2 regions of the Cellvibrio sp. 25HG11W-0 genome follow, and region 1 is predicted to be linked to the other one. Evidence: riboswitches for the same ligand, from Rfam matches in the RefSeq annotation. Region 1 holds a riboswitch; the other holds the start of a gene.
The links. A riboswitch is a leader RNA that binds a small molecule or an ion and turns the genes downstream of it on or off. The one in region 1 is predicted to bind thiamine pyrophosphate.
Positions count from the first base shown of each region.

Region 1 (5,907 bases):
AGCGTTTTTGCATTAGGCCGGCTTTGTAGGCTTTTCTTCCGGCGTCGATTGCATCGGCGAAGGCTTCGGCCATGAGTGGCGGGTTGTGCGCTTTGGCTACGGCGGTATTTAATAATATTCCATCAAATCCCATTTCCATGGCTTCGGCGGCTTGTGAGGGCGCGCCTAGGCCTGCGTCGATTATCATGGGCACGTTGTGAATGCGCTCGCGCAGTGTGCCTAAATGGTAGCGGTTGAGTAGGCCTTGGCCGGTGCCAATGGGTGCGCCCCAGGGCATGAGTACTTCGCAGCCTACGTCGATTAAACGCTTGCACAAAATCAAATCGTCGGTGCAGTAGGGCAGAACTTTAAAGCCTTTTTTTATCAGAATTTCTGAGGCTTCTACCAAGCCAAAAGGGTCGGGTTGCAGGTTGTAGTCATCGCCCACCACTTCTAGTTTTATCCAGTCGGTATTAAAAATTTCGCGCGACATTTCGGCAAGAGTTACGGCTTCCTTTACGGATTTACAACCGGCGGTGTTGGGCAGTAGCCGGCAGCCGCTTTCTTGAATATATTGCCAAATTGCATCGCCGGACCTGTCTGCCGGGTTTTGCCTGCGTAAACCGAGGGTGACGATTTCGGCGCGCGATTGCACGATTGAGTCGCGCATTAATTGCGGTGAGGCATAGAGCGCGGTGCCCAACAAAAAGCGGCTGGAAAAGCTCTCGCCATAAAGCGTGAAATCTTTTTGCGGTTGCGTGGGTGAATAGAGTGCTTGGTTGCTCATGCTTAACCGCCTCCGACGGGTTTTACTATGTCTATTTCGTCGCCAGCTTGCAAAATGTGTTCGCCGTAACTGGAGCGGGGCACAAATTCGCGGTTAATAGCGACGGCTATTTTGCTATCGCCAAAACCCCAAAGTTGCAGCGCGTTATTGAGTGCAGTATTCGGTGCTAGGGTTTTGGGTTCATTGTTGAGGCTTATGTTAATCATGGGTGGCCTGCAATAAATTCTGACTGTGGGTTGCGAGTTAAGGGTGTGCTGAGCTGATCTTCAAAGGGTTTTTCGTTGCGCTGCAGAATATGCGCGAGAATATTTTCCACCACCGCTGGCGCTAGCAAATAACCGTGGCGAAATAATCCGTTCGCACTAATCAAACCGTCCTGTTGCTGAATATGGGGCATGTTGTCCATATAGGCGGGGCGCAGGTTAACGTCCATTTCAAGAATGCGCGCCTCGGCAAACGCGGGCGATAAGGTGTAGAGCGCGCTGCTGAGTTCAAGGCTGGACTGAAGGCTAACCGGCGAGCGGTCTTCGCTTTCGATTTGGGTTGCGCCAATAATAAAGCGATGGTTTGGTTTGGGCACTATGTAAAGCTGGTAGCGCGGGTGCATAAGGCGCACGGGGCGCTGCAGGGCGATTTCTTTGGTCTCTACATGCAGGGTTTCACCGCGCACACCGCGCAGTTGCGGCTGTTGTATTTTGGCGCCTAGGCCGCGACAGTCGATGACCAAATCAAATTTTTCTGCGCCCTTTTCATGGGTGATAGTGTGAGTGGAAACGTCTACGGGCGTGTGCGCGCGAATATTTACACCTGCGGCTTTGAGTTCATCGCCAAGCGCTTCTAGCAATTCGCGGTTGTGCAGGTGGCCTTCTTCCGTTAAGTACAAACCCTGCGAAAAATGTGGGTTTAAGTCTGGCTCCAGCTGTTGAATTTGCTGCTGATTAACGCGTTTGTAGCCGCTGCACTCGGGTACTACAAATGCCAGCTCTCGCTCAAATTGCACTAGCTCGGTTTCGTCCTGCGGGTGGGCTATAACCAAGCTGCCTTGATGAAAAAATAGCGGGCTGCTTGTGCGTTTAAGTTGGCTTAGCCACAGCGGCCACTGCTTAAGGGCAAATAAACCCATGCGATAAACATGAATGTCGGAGACCACCGCTTCGCTTAGGGGGGCGATCATACCGGCGGCGGTAAAGGCGGCGGCGCGTAAGGATTGGGCTTGGGTAGGATTGAAATCGCCCGCTTCAAATAGGGTGACTTTGCAGCCTGCAAGTTGCAGCTGCCAAGCGAGCAGGCGACCGAGTAGCCCGGCACCGGCTATGGCAATATCTTGGGGGGTAGCTTGGGTCATGGTCTAAAACGCAGCGCCTCAAAGTAGGGTTGAGGCAGCGGGGTTTGGGAGGTATCGCGCAGGCGGGCTGCAGAGATGCCTTGTTCCCTCCGCAGGTCTCAACCTGATCAGGTTCTACGGGTTGGGCCGAGCCCATCTCAGCCTCCGAATGATGTGCAATCACCAAGGCGCCCCGACAAGAAAGGCGCCAATATACTTGGCGCAGCCCATGAGTGCAATTAGGGCAGATCATTGATATAAATTTTTCAGTAGATTTACTCTTGCTGTAGGCTTTCAACCTGTGCGGTGATAGACCCCTTCGCCAGCTTTGCTTTGAATGTATCGCCCACCGCTAGTGCTTTGCTGTGAGTGATAAGTTTGCCGTCTTTATGGGTAATGATACTGTAGCCACGCTCTAGGGTATTAAGAGGGCTTAGTGTGTTGAGTAGGCGTGCGGCAGCAGCTAAACGCTGTTGTTTGCGCTCTAGTTGATAGCGCTGCAGGTCTTGTAGCTGATTCTGTGCGTGGTTTAAGCGATCTTTGAATTTATTCAGCAACAGCTTGGGGTGTTGGCCTTGTAGGCGAAGGCGCAATTGTTCAAAGCGGCTGGTGTGTGCACTTAGTTGGCGTTGCAGGTGATTTTTTAAGCGCAGCTCTAGGTTGTCGAGCCGCTGGGCTTGCTGCTCTAATTTGTCTTTGGGGTGGCGCAAGCGTGAGCGCAGCCAGCTGATTTTTTGCTGCAGGTGTTGCAGTTTGTTATTAATGGCGTCTTCGAGCAGTACTTCAAAGCCGATAAATTTATCCAGCCAATCTTCCGCATCAGGGGTGATGAGTTCTGCGGCGGCTGAAGGGGTGGGGGCGCGCAAATCTGCGACAAAATCGGCGATGGTAAAATCGACTTCGTGCCCTACGGCACTGACGATGGGGATATCGCACGCAAAAATTGCGCGTGCGACTATTTCTTCATTGAAAGGCCAAAGGTCTTCGAGCGAGCCGCCGCCGCGCCCTAAAATCAATACATCAAACAGTTTTGAGCGCTGGGCAAGTTGCAGAGCGCGCACTATTTGCGGCGCTGCTTCTTTGCCTTGCACGGCTACGGGAATCAGGGTGACGGGAATGCCTGGGAAGCGGCGTTCCAGTACATTTAATATGTCGTGAATCGCAGCGCCGGTAGGTGAAGTGATAACCCCTATGTGTTGCGGCAGTGGCGGTAGTGGTTTTTTGTGTTCTAGGCTAAACAGCCCCTCATGCGCCAGTTTGGCTTTGAGTTCTTCGTAAGCGCGCTGCAGGGCGCCAGCGCCAGCTTCTTCCATGTGTTCTGCAATTAATTGATAGTCGCCACGCCCTTCATATAGGCTGACTCTCGCCCTAATTAATACTTGCTGACCCTGTTGGGGTTTAAAGCGCACGAGCATATTGCGGTTTTTGAACATGGCGCCGCGCACTTGGGCTTGGTCATCTTTAAGGGTGAAGTACCAGTGGCCAGAAGAGGGAATGGAGACATTCGACAGCTCTCCCTCAATCCACAATAGCGGTAAATGGGTTTCGAGCAGCTGTTTGGCGCGGCGATTCAGCTGGCTAACGCTGATGATCTCGCGTTCAGATGCGGTGTTTGTGTTGGGTGAAGTGGCGTCGTAATTATTCATGGTCGCTATTCTAGGGGATGCAGCGCAAGCGGGATAGCCTGAGCATGAAACAAGGTTAATCCACTATATGTTGTGGTTTCGGTTTACCCAAAGGCCACAAGTGGCTATAATTCCGCGTTTATTTTCTCCCTGTTTTGAGGTTGGATGGAATATGTTGCGAATTGCTGAAGAAGCGCTCACCTTTGATGATGTTTTGCTGGTACCCGGTTATTCCGCAGTTACCCCGAAAGACGTGTCCCTCAAAACCCAATTGACGCGCAAAATACAGTTGAATATCCCGCTCGTGTCTGCGGCTATGGATACGGTAACCGAAGCGCGTTTGGCGATTGCCATAGCGCAGGAAGGCGGTATTGGCATTATCCACAAAAGCATGTCGATTGAAGAACAAGCCGCGGAAGTGCGTGCGGTAAAGAAATTTGAAGCTGGTGTGGTAAAAGACCCCATCACTATCGATGCGAGCGCGACTATTCGCGACTTAATTGCCTTGACTCGCAAAAACAATATTTCTGGCGTGCCGGTGCTAAGTAAAGGCAACTTGGTCGGTATAGTGACTGGCCGCGATGTGCGCTTTGAAACCAATTTCGATGCAAGCGTATCCAGCATCATGACACCCAAAGAACAGTTGGTTACTGTTAAAGAAGGTGCTTCCTCTGAAGAGATTCGGAATCTTTTACACAAACACCGTATCGAGAAGGTGTTGGTTGTGAATGACGCATTTGATTTGCGCGGGTTGATTACCGTAAAAGACATTAACAAAGCTGAAAAATATCCCAGTGCTTCTAAAGACCCTGAAGGTCGTTTGCGGGTAGGCGCCAGCGTTGGCACCAGCCGCGATACCGATTTGCGTGTCGATGCCTTAGTAGAGGCAGGTGTGGATGTGTTGGTTGTTGATACCGCTCACGGCCATTCAAAAAATGTACTGGATCGCGTACGTGCCATCAAAACCAAATACCCAGACGTGCAAGTCATCGGCGGCAATATCGCCACGGGTGCTGCGGCCTTGGCCTTAGTGGAAGCCGGTGCTGATGCGGTTAAAGTGGGTATCGGCCCTGGTTCAATTTGTACTACGCGTATTGTCAGTGGTGTAGGTGTTCCCCAAATTTCTGCGATCGCCAATGTGGTTGCTGCACTTGAAGGTACCGGTGTACCTACTATCGCCGATGGTGGTATTCGTTACTCTGGTGATATTGCCAAGGCTATAGTGGCGGGCGCGCATGCGGTTATGATGGGCTCTATGTTTGCTGGTACTGAAGAAGCGCCAGGCGAAGTTGAGCTGTTTCAAGGTCGTACTTATAAAGCTTACCGGGGTATGGGTTCATTGGGTGCCATGGCGCAAACTTCTGGCTCTAGCGATCGCTACTTCCAAGATGCAAGCGAAGGGGCTGAAAAGTTAGTACCTGAAGGCATTGAGGGGCGTGTTCCTTACAAGGGTTCGCTTACCGCTATCGTGCATCAAATGATGGGCGGCGTGCGCTCAGCCATGGGTTACACCGGCTGTGAAAATTTGGAAGCAATGCGCACTAAGCCAGAGTTTGTGCGTGTGACCTCGGCGGGCATGGGCGAAAGCCATGTACACGATGTGCAAATCACCAAAGAAGCGCCTAACTATCCTGTCGGTGGCGGGCGCTAATACGCGCGTCCTATCGCCATAAAAACTCGGGTGCTACCCGAGTTTTTCATTTAAGTCACATACAAATCGAATTCTTTTTATATTTTCTGCAGGAATCAGCATGACTCACGATATTCACGCTCAGCGCATTTTAATTTTGGATTTTGGCTCACAGTACACGCAATTAATTGCACGTCGCGTGCGGGAAATTGGTGTCTTCTCTGAGATTCGCGCGTGGGACATGAGCGAAGAAGAGATTCGCGCCTATAATCCGCGCGGTATTATTCTCGCCGGTGGTCCTGAATCGACGACTGACGAAGGCTCTCCTCGTGCGCCCGACGTAGTATTTAATTTAGGTGTGCCGGTGCTGGGCATTTGTTACGGTATGCAAACCATGGCCATGCAAATGGGTGGTTTGGTGCAAGGCTCTAATGTGCGCGAGTTTGGTTACGCGCAAATTAAGACTGAGGGCGAAAGCTCACTCTTCAAAGATATTAAAGATCATGTAAGCGCTGATGGTAGCTCTCTGCTTGATGTATGGATGAGCCACGGCGATAAAGTC
Region 1 covers NZ_CM174230.1:2,297,465-2,303,371, forward strand. Annotated here, with positions in the region: gene AC0KUT_RS09595 (thiazole synthase) at 1-766, opposite strand, end outside; gene thiS (sulfur carrier protein ThiS) at 769-972, opposite strand; gene thiO (glycine oxidase ThiO) at 969-2,111, opposite strand; TPP riboswitch at 2,179-2,296, opposite strand; gene xseA (exodeoxyribonuclease VII large subunit) at 2,366-3,736, opposite strand; gene guaB (IMP dehydrogenase) at 3,888-5,366, shown strand; gene guaA (glutamine-hydrolyzing GMP synthase) at 5,467-5,907, shown strand, end outside.

Region 2 (5,907 bases), 1.2 Mb from region 1:
GGCAATTTGCTCTTCGGGCTTGCCGGTTAATACTTCCAACGCTTCGTAGTTAATACCCAGGTTGCCGCGGGCTTCAAGCGTACTCGCGGTGGCGCTATCAAACGCGGCTTGGGCTTCATGCACTTCTGTTATTGCAGTCAAGCCGACCTCAAAGCGCTGTTTGGTTTGCTCTAGTTGATGAGAGAGAGCGTTTTGCTCGGCAATAGTCGCCTCAAGGCTTTCTACTGCGCGCAATACATTAAAGTAAGCGGTGGCGACTCGGACTATAAGGCTTTGTTGGTCAGCACCAAATTGTGCTTCGGCTTGTTCACTTAATTTGATGCCCTGTTGGTAGTTGTACCAAGCAGACATATCAAACAGTGGCTGCGTCAGCGACAAACTTAAGCTTTTTGTGGTCATGTCAGTGATGCTGTCGGCACCAATGTTGTTGTTGGTCTCGGTATCATCTTTGGTATAGCTGGCGGTGGCATTAATCTGCGGCAAAAGACCCGCGCGCCCTATGGTTTTGTTTTGCAAACCCGCTTCATGATTTGCTTGGTCAGCTTTTAATTGCGAGTCATTCTGCAGCGCCAGTTCGTAGATATCTAACAGGCTGTTCGCGCTGGCAGTAAAGGGCGTTAGAGAGAATAAGCTAACGAGCAGGTAAAGCTTGGTCTTTTTCATAAGAGTTTCCAAAGGTCCAAAAGTTAAAAATTGCTATTCAAGTGTGTATGTCTGACTGCTTTAGTGAGCCTTCAGCGGCTGCGATGAGCGGCTGGAATGAAAAAAGCGGTATGCAGAGCGGATTTAAGTTGGGTCGAGTGTAGCCGCTTGCCGTCTTGGGGTCGAGTAATCCTGTGCAATATCACTGGTTAAAAAGGGTAAACCGCCACCCCGAAAGGGAGAAGTTACAAATGTAAGTGATAGCCGCTTGTTGCTGTCATTAATTCGCTGTTTGTTCACACGCTAACTCCTTCTATTAATTACCTAAATTAGTTTAGGGGTTGGATGATTTTTAAGCGCAATCGCGCACAACTGGCCTATGCTCAGTTGATCTGCGTGCACATTACTGAATACTTTAGACGCACAGAATTTGTATATGGATTCATGTTTTTTCATATTTTGCGAGAAAGCTGGAATCGTTTTTGCTCATGCCTTGCTTCAGGTGATGAGTGGAAGATGCTCATTTTGACTTTTGTTGCGAGAATTGGGCGTGATTTTAACTCTAAAATGCCTCAATTATGGCAGTAGGGTGACTTTATCCATGGTTTTTCCATTGTTTGATTGCTTCATTTAAGTGCGGCTTTTATCATGCGCGCCCGCTTGCAGCTTGACCGGTTTAAGTACGTTTTAATACGTATAGATGTTGTCACCCTGACTAGCTCAGGGGCGGAGCTTAAGCTGCCTTCTTAATTTAACTGTTATATTTCCTTATTAAGGGTTTTTTATGCCTGTTCTTTTAGAAGTTGTATTGGTGACATTTGCACTTCTCGCACTTCTCGGTGTGGTCTTTGAAGAAGTTATTCATATCAACAAAGCTAAAACCACATTGTTTTTCGGCAGCCTTTCTTGGCTGGTGATGTTTATGTTTTCTGGCGGCCACATGGAACAGGATGTGATGCTGGAAAAACTCAATGAAAACTTGCTGGAAATTGCAACGCTTTGGTTGTTTTTGATGGCAACTATGACTTTCGTCGCCTATTTGAATGCTAAGGGCATTGTACAAACAGTGGTGCAGCGTTTGTGCCCCGCGCAAATGACCAAGCGTATGTTGATGGTATTAGTTGCACTCTTCGCGATGTTGTTGTCGATGGTGTGTGACAACGTAACCGCCACCTTGGTGACCCTTGGCTTGGTGCAGGCTTTTAACGTTGATAACCGCACGCGTATTAAACTCGCGGTATTGGTAGTCTTTGCGGTTAACTCTGGTGGTGTGGCGTTGATTACTGGCGATGTAACAACCCTGATGATTTTCCTCGGCGGCCATGTGACTATGCCGCAATTGTTCACCTTGATTTTACCCGCCGTATGCGGCGTGTTGGTGCTGGCTGCACTTATGTTCCCCGGCGTGAGTGGCGTAGTGACAACGGAAAAAGACCCGCGCAAATTTACCGGTATGGACTGGGCGATTGTGGGCACTTTTTTCACCACCATTATCTGCACCATGCTATTTAACTTCTTCTTCCATGTGCCGCCCGTACTGACCTTTTTGGTGGGTTTGTCTGTGATGTTTTTTATTGGTCACTTCATGCAATTGGATAAAGAAGAAACCAAAATTTTGGAGTATGTACGTCAAATCGAGTATGAAACCCTGCTGTTTTTCCTTGGGATTTTACTCTTGGTGGGCATGCTCAAAGAAATCGGCACCCTTGATTTACTGACTGACTTCTATGTACAGGTAGAGCCGGCTTATGCCAATTATATGATGGGGTTGTTCTCCGCCTTGATCGATAACGTACCGCTAACTGCAGCCTTGCTGAAGTCTGAGCCGGTATTGCCTATCTCTGAATGGTTGGCGTTAACCTATGGTGTCGGTGTTGGCGGCTCGTTGCTGGCGATTGGTTCTGCTGCCGGCATTATTGCCATGAGCAAGGTAAAAGGCCTTACTTTCGGCTCATTCTTGCGTTACACCCCTTTGGTGCTGATTGCCTATACCGCAGGCTATATGGTGACTTTGGTATTAGCGAGTGCTGTGTTTGGTTAAGGGCTTGCCTGTTCTAGTGCTGAAGTGAAAAAGCCGGGCTTGTCCCGGTTTTTTTACGTCTAATTGGTGCAAAGTCCTTGGTGTGCGCGGATTTTACACCGAATTTATGTCGGCAATTTATGGCTCTGTCAGTATGCGCCAACTTTATTGTAGAGGTGTCTATGTCACATTTAGAAATTGCCAAGCTTGATCTGCTGTATGTCGGGATCATTATTTTTACCGGGCTTTTGGGTGGCGTGTTCGCCAAAAAAATTAAAGTGCCGGACATCGTTATATTTCTGTTGATTGGGATTGGCTTAGGGCCGGCAGTGAGCGGCTTTTTGAGCGTTCCGGCAGACTCTACGATGAATCAACTTATCCTCACGATTGGCGCCTGCTATCTTCTGTTTGAGGGTGGTGCGACCCTGCGTTTTGCTGTTTTAAAAGAAATCTGGATCAGCCTGATTTTAATGGCCACCCTTGGGGTGTTGATTACTGGCGCAATCACATCGTTTGTAGGCGTTTATTTAGGGATTCCTCTGGGGATCGCCCTTGTGCTGGGCGCGCTAACAGCTTCCACAGATCCAGCAACTCTCGTACCTATATTTAAGCAGGTGCCGATTAAAGATCGCGTAGCGCAAACAGTGATGAGCGAGTCAGCGCTCAACGATGCCATGGGCGCTATAGCGACTTTTGCGGTAGTTGCCTATGTAATGGGCAGTAGTACTGGCACCGCAGAAGCTTTTAGCCTGACTCACTCCCTTAAAGAATTGGCATGGGAGGCCGGAATGGGGTTGCTGTTGGGCGCTATAGTCGGCTACTGCGCAACCTTGCTTATGGCACACAATGCTCTGGGGATTTTTCGAGGCGTCACGCCCTTCGTCATAGTGCTGGCGGTGATCACGGTATTTTTATTGGCAGATGCATTCGAGTCCTCAGGGTTTATGGCGGTATTTACTTGCGGCGCCATCATTGGCAATAAGGACTCATTTGGTTTGCCACTGGACGAACATGAGCATGAATATTTAGAGGACTACGTGGGTAACACGGCGCTCTTAATGCGCATGTTCATTTTTATTCTGCTCGGCTCTCAGGTTGATTTCCATTTACTTAAAGAATACCTCGGTGTAGGTTTGGCATTGCTTGTAGTGTTTATCTTTATTGCGCGCCCACTTACCGTATTGATTTGCGCAGCTCCCGATCGCCGTGCGGCATGGAGTTGGCAGGAGTTAGTGTTTATGAGCTGGACGCGTGAAACTGGTGTAATTCCTGCGGCTTTGGTCGGTATATTGGCGGGTATGAAAGTACCGGGCATGGATGTGGTAGGCGCAATTACTTTCATCTTTATCTTGGGTACGATACTTATTCAAGCACCTACTACTGCGTTGCTTGCGGGTAAGCTGGGGTTGTTGGCGAGTCAGCAAAAGAAACAGTAAAAGATCAAACAATGGGCATTTGCTTGCGAACATATCCTTTCTAATATGGCACCACGCGCGCGTCTCAGCGGGCGGTGGTGTCGCTTTATATCGCCAAAGGTTCCTTTACACCCCTTGGCAACTTCTCTAGACTGCAGGCTTTCTTGTCGGGGTGCTCGCTAATAATTCAGCTGAGCTGAGATATACCCGCCGACCTGATCCGGTTAGTACCGGCGTAGGGAACGAGAGCTTGTCACCTGGCAATTAACTTGCCCCCCTCTCTTTTCCGCGCTTTGTTTTTTTCGCGGGAACTCTATGCAGACCACAGCTAGATCAACAACACCCATTGCCCTGACGATTGCCGGTAGCGATAGCGGCGGCGGCGCAGGTATTCAAGCGGATTTAAAAACCTTTGCTGCTCTTGGCGTTTATGGTTGTAGCGCCATAAGCTCGCTGACGGCGCAAAATACCCAAGGTGTGCAGGCAGTATTGCCAATTGCTCCTTCATTTGTGCAGGCGCAAATTCACTCAGTTATGAGCGATATAGGGGTCAGTGCCATCAAAACTGGCATGCTTGCCACGGCAGATATTATTGCTGCTGTAACGGAATCACTAAAAGATTTCGCGCAGATTCCTTTGGTGGTCGATCCGGTAATGGTAGCGACGAGCGGCGATCGATTACTTGCACAAGATGCGATACAAATCCTGATCGCGCAGTTGATTCCGCGTGCGACTGTGATTACGCCAAACCTGCATGAAGCGGCCGTCCTGCTCCAAACTCACGTCGCGCAAGATGTAGCGCAAATGCAGCGTCAAGGTGAACAGTTATTGGCCTTAGGGGCTAGGGCGGTGCTTATGAAGGGCGGCCATAGTGAAGCTCAGGAGGCAACGGATCTGTTAGTTACACCCGAGGGTTGCTTTGCGTTTAGTGCCCCATGGTTAGCGACGCGCAATACCCACGGCACCGGTTGTACCTTGGCATCTGCAATAGCGGCGGGGCTGGCACAAGGTATGACGCTGCAGGCTGCGGTACAGGCCGCAAAAAATTATTTGCAGGGCGCTTTGGCGGCGTCAGCACAATTGCATATAGGTACGGGCGCAGGGCCTGTGCATCATTTTCATTCTTTTTATTAATCGTTTTTATTGTCAGTAAACTTTAGGGGAAAACCCATGAACACCAGCGTAGAAAAAATTCTGAGCGAAAGCGCTCAAGTGGATCAGGCTTCGGTACAGCCATTTACCGGCTCACGCAAAATTTATGTGCAGGGTTCGCGCCCTGATATTCAAGTGCCTATGCGCGAAATCACGCTGGCGGACACAGGAACTGAATTTGGCGGTGAAAAGAATCCACCGGTACGTGTTTACGATACCTCTGGCCCTTACACAGATCCCAATGTGAAAATTGATTTACGCACAGGTTTAAACGCGTTGCGTACCGCGTGGATTGAAGAGCGCAATGACTCCGAAGTGATTGAAGACAGCGACTCGGTATTTACTACCGAGCGTATGAATGATCCAAAATTAGCGCACTTGCGTTTCAATTTGACGCGCAAGGCACGCCGCGCCAAACCAGGCATGAATGTGTCGCAAATGCACTACGCCAAAAAAGGCATTATCACGCCAGAAATGGAATACATCGCGATACGCGAAAATATGGCGATGGCGCAGGCCCGCGAGTTGGGTATTGCGGATCAGCAACACAAAGGCGAGAGTTTTGGCGCAAGTATTCCTGCGGAAATTACCCCTGAATTTGTGCGCGATGAAGTGGCCCGTGGCCGCGCGATAATTCCGCTTAATATTAATCACCCGGAAGTTGAGCCGATGATTATT
Region 2 covers NZ_CM174230.1:3,481,539-3,487,445, reverse strand. Annotated here, with positions in the region: gene AC0KUT_RS14585 (TolC family outer membrane protein) at 1-663, opposite strand, end outside; gene AC0KUT_RS14580 (hypothetical protein) at 787-942, opposite strand; gene nhaD (sodium:proton antiporter NhaD) at 1,427-2,683, shown strand; gene AC0KUT_RS14570 (cation:proton antiporter) at 2,845-4,098, shown strand; TPP riboswitch at 4,236-4,336, shown strand; gene thiD (bifunctional hydroxymethylpyrimidine kinase/phosphomethylpyrimidine kinase) at 4,393-5,211, shown strand; gene thiC (phosphomethylpyrimidine synthase ThiC) at 5,248-5,907, shown strand, end outside.
Region 2: another riboswitch for thiamine pyrophosphate. It lies ahead of thiD (bifunctional hydroxymethylpyrimidine kinase/phosphomethylpyrimidine kinase); the one in region 1 lies ahead of thiO (glycine oxidase ThiO).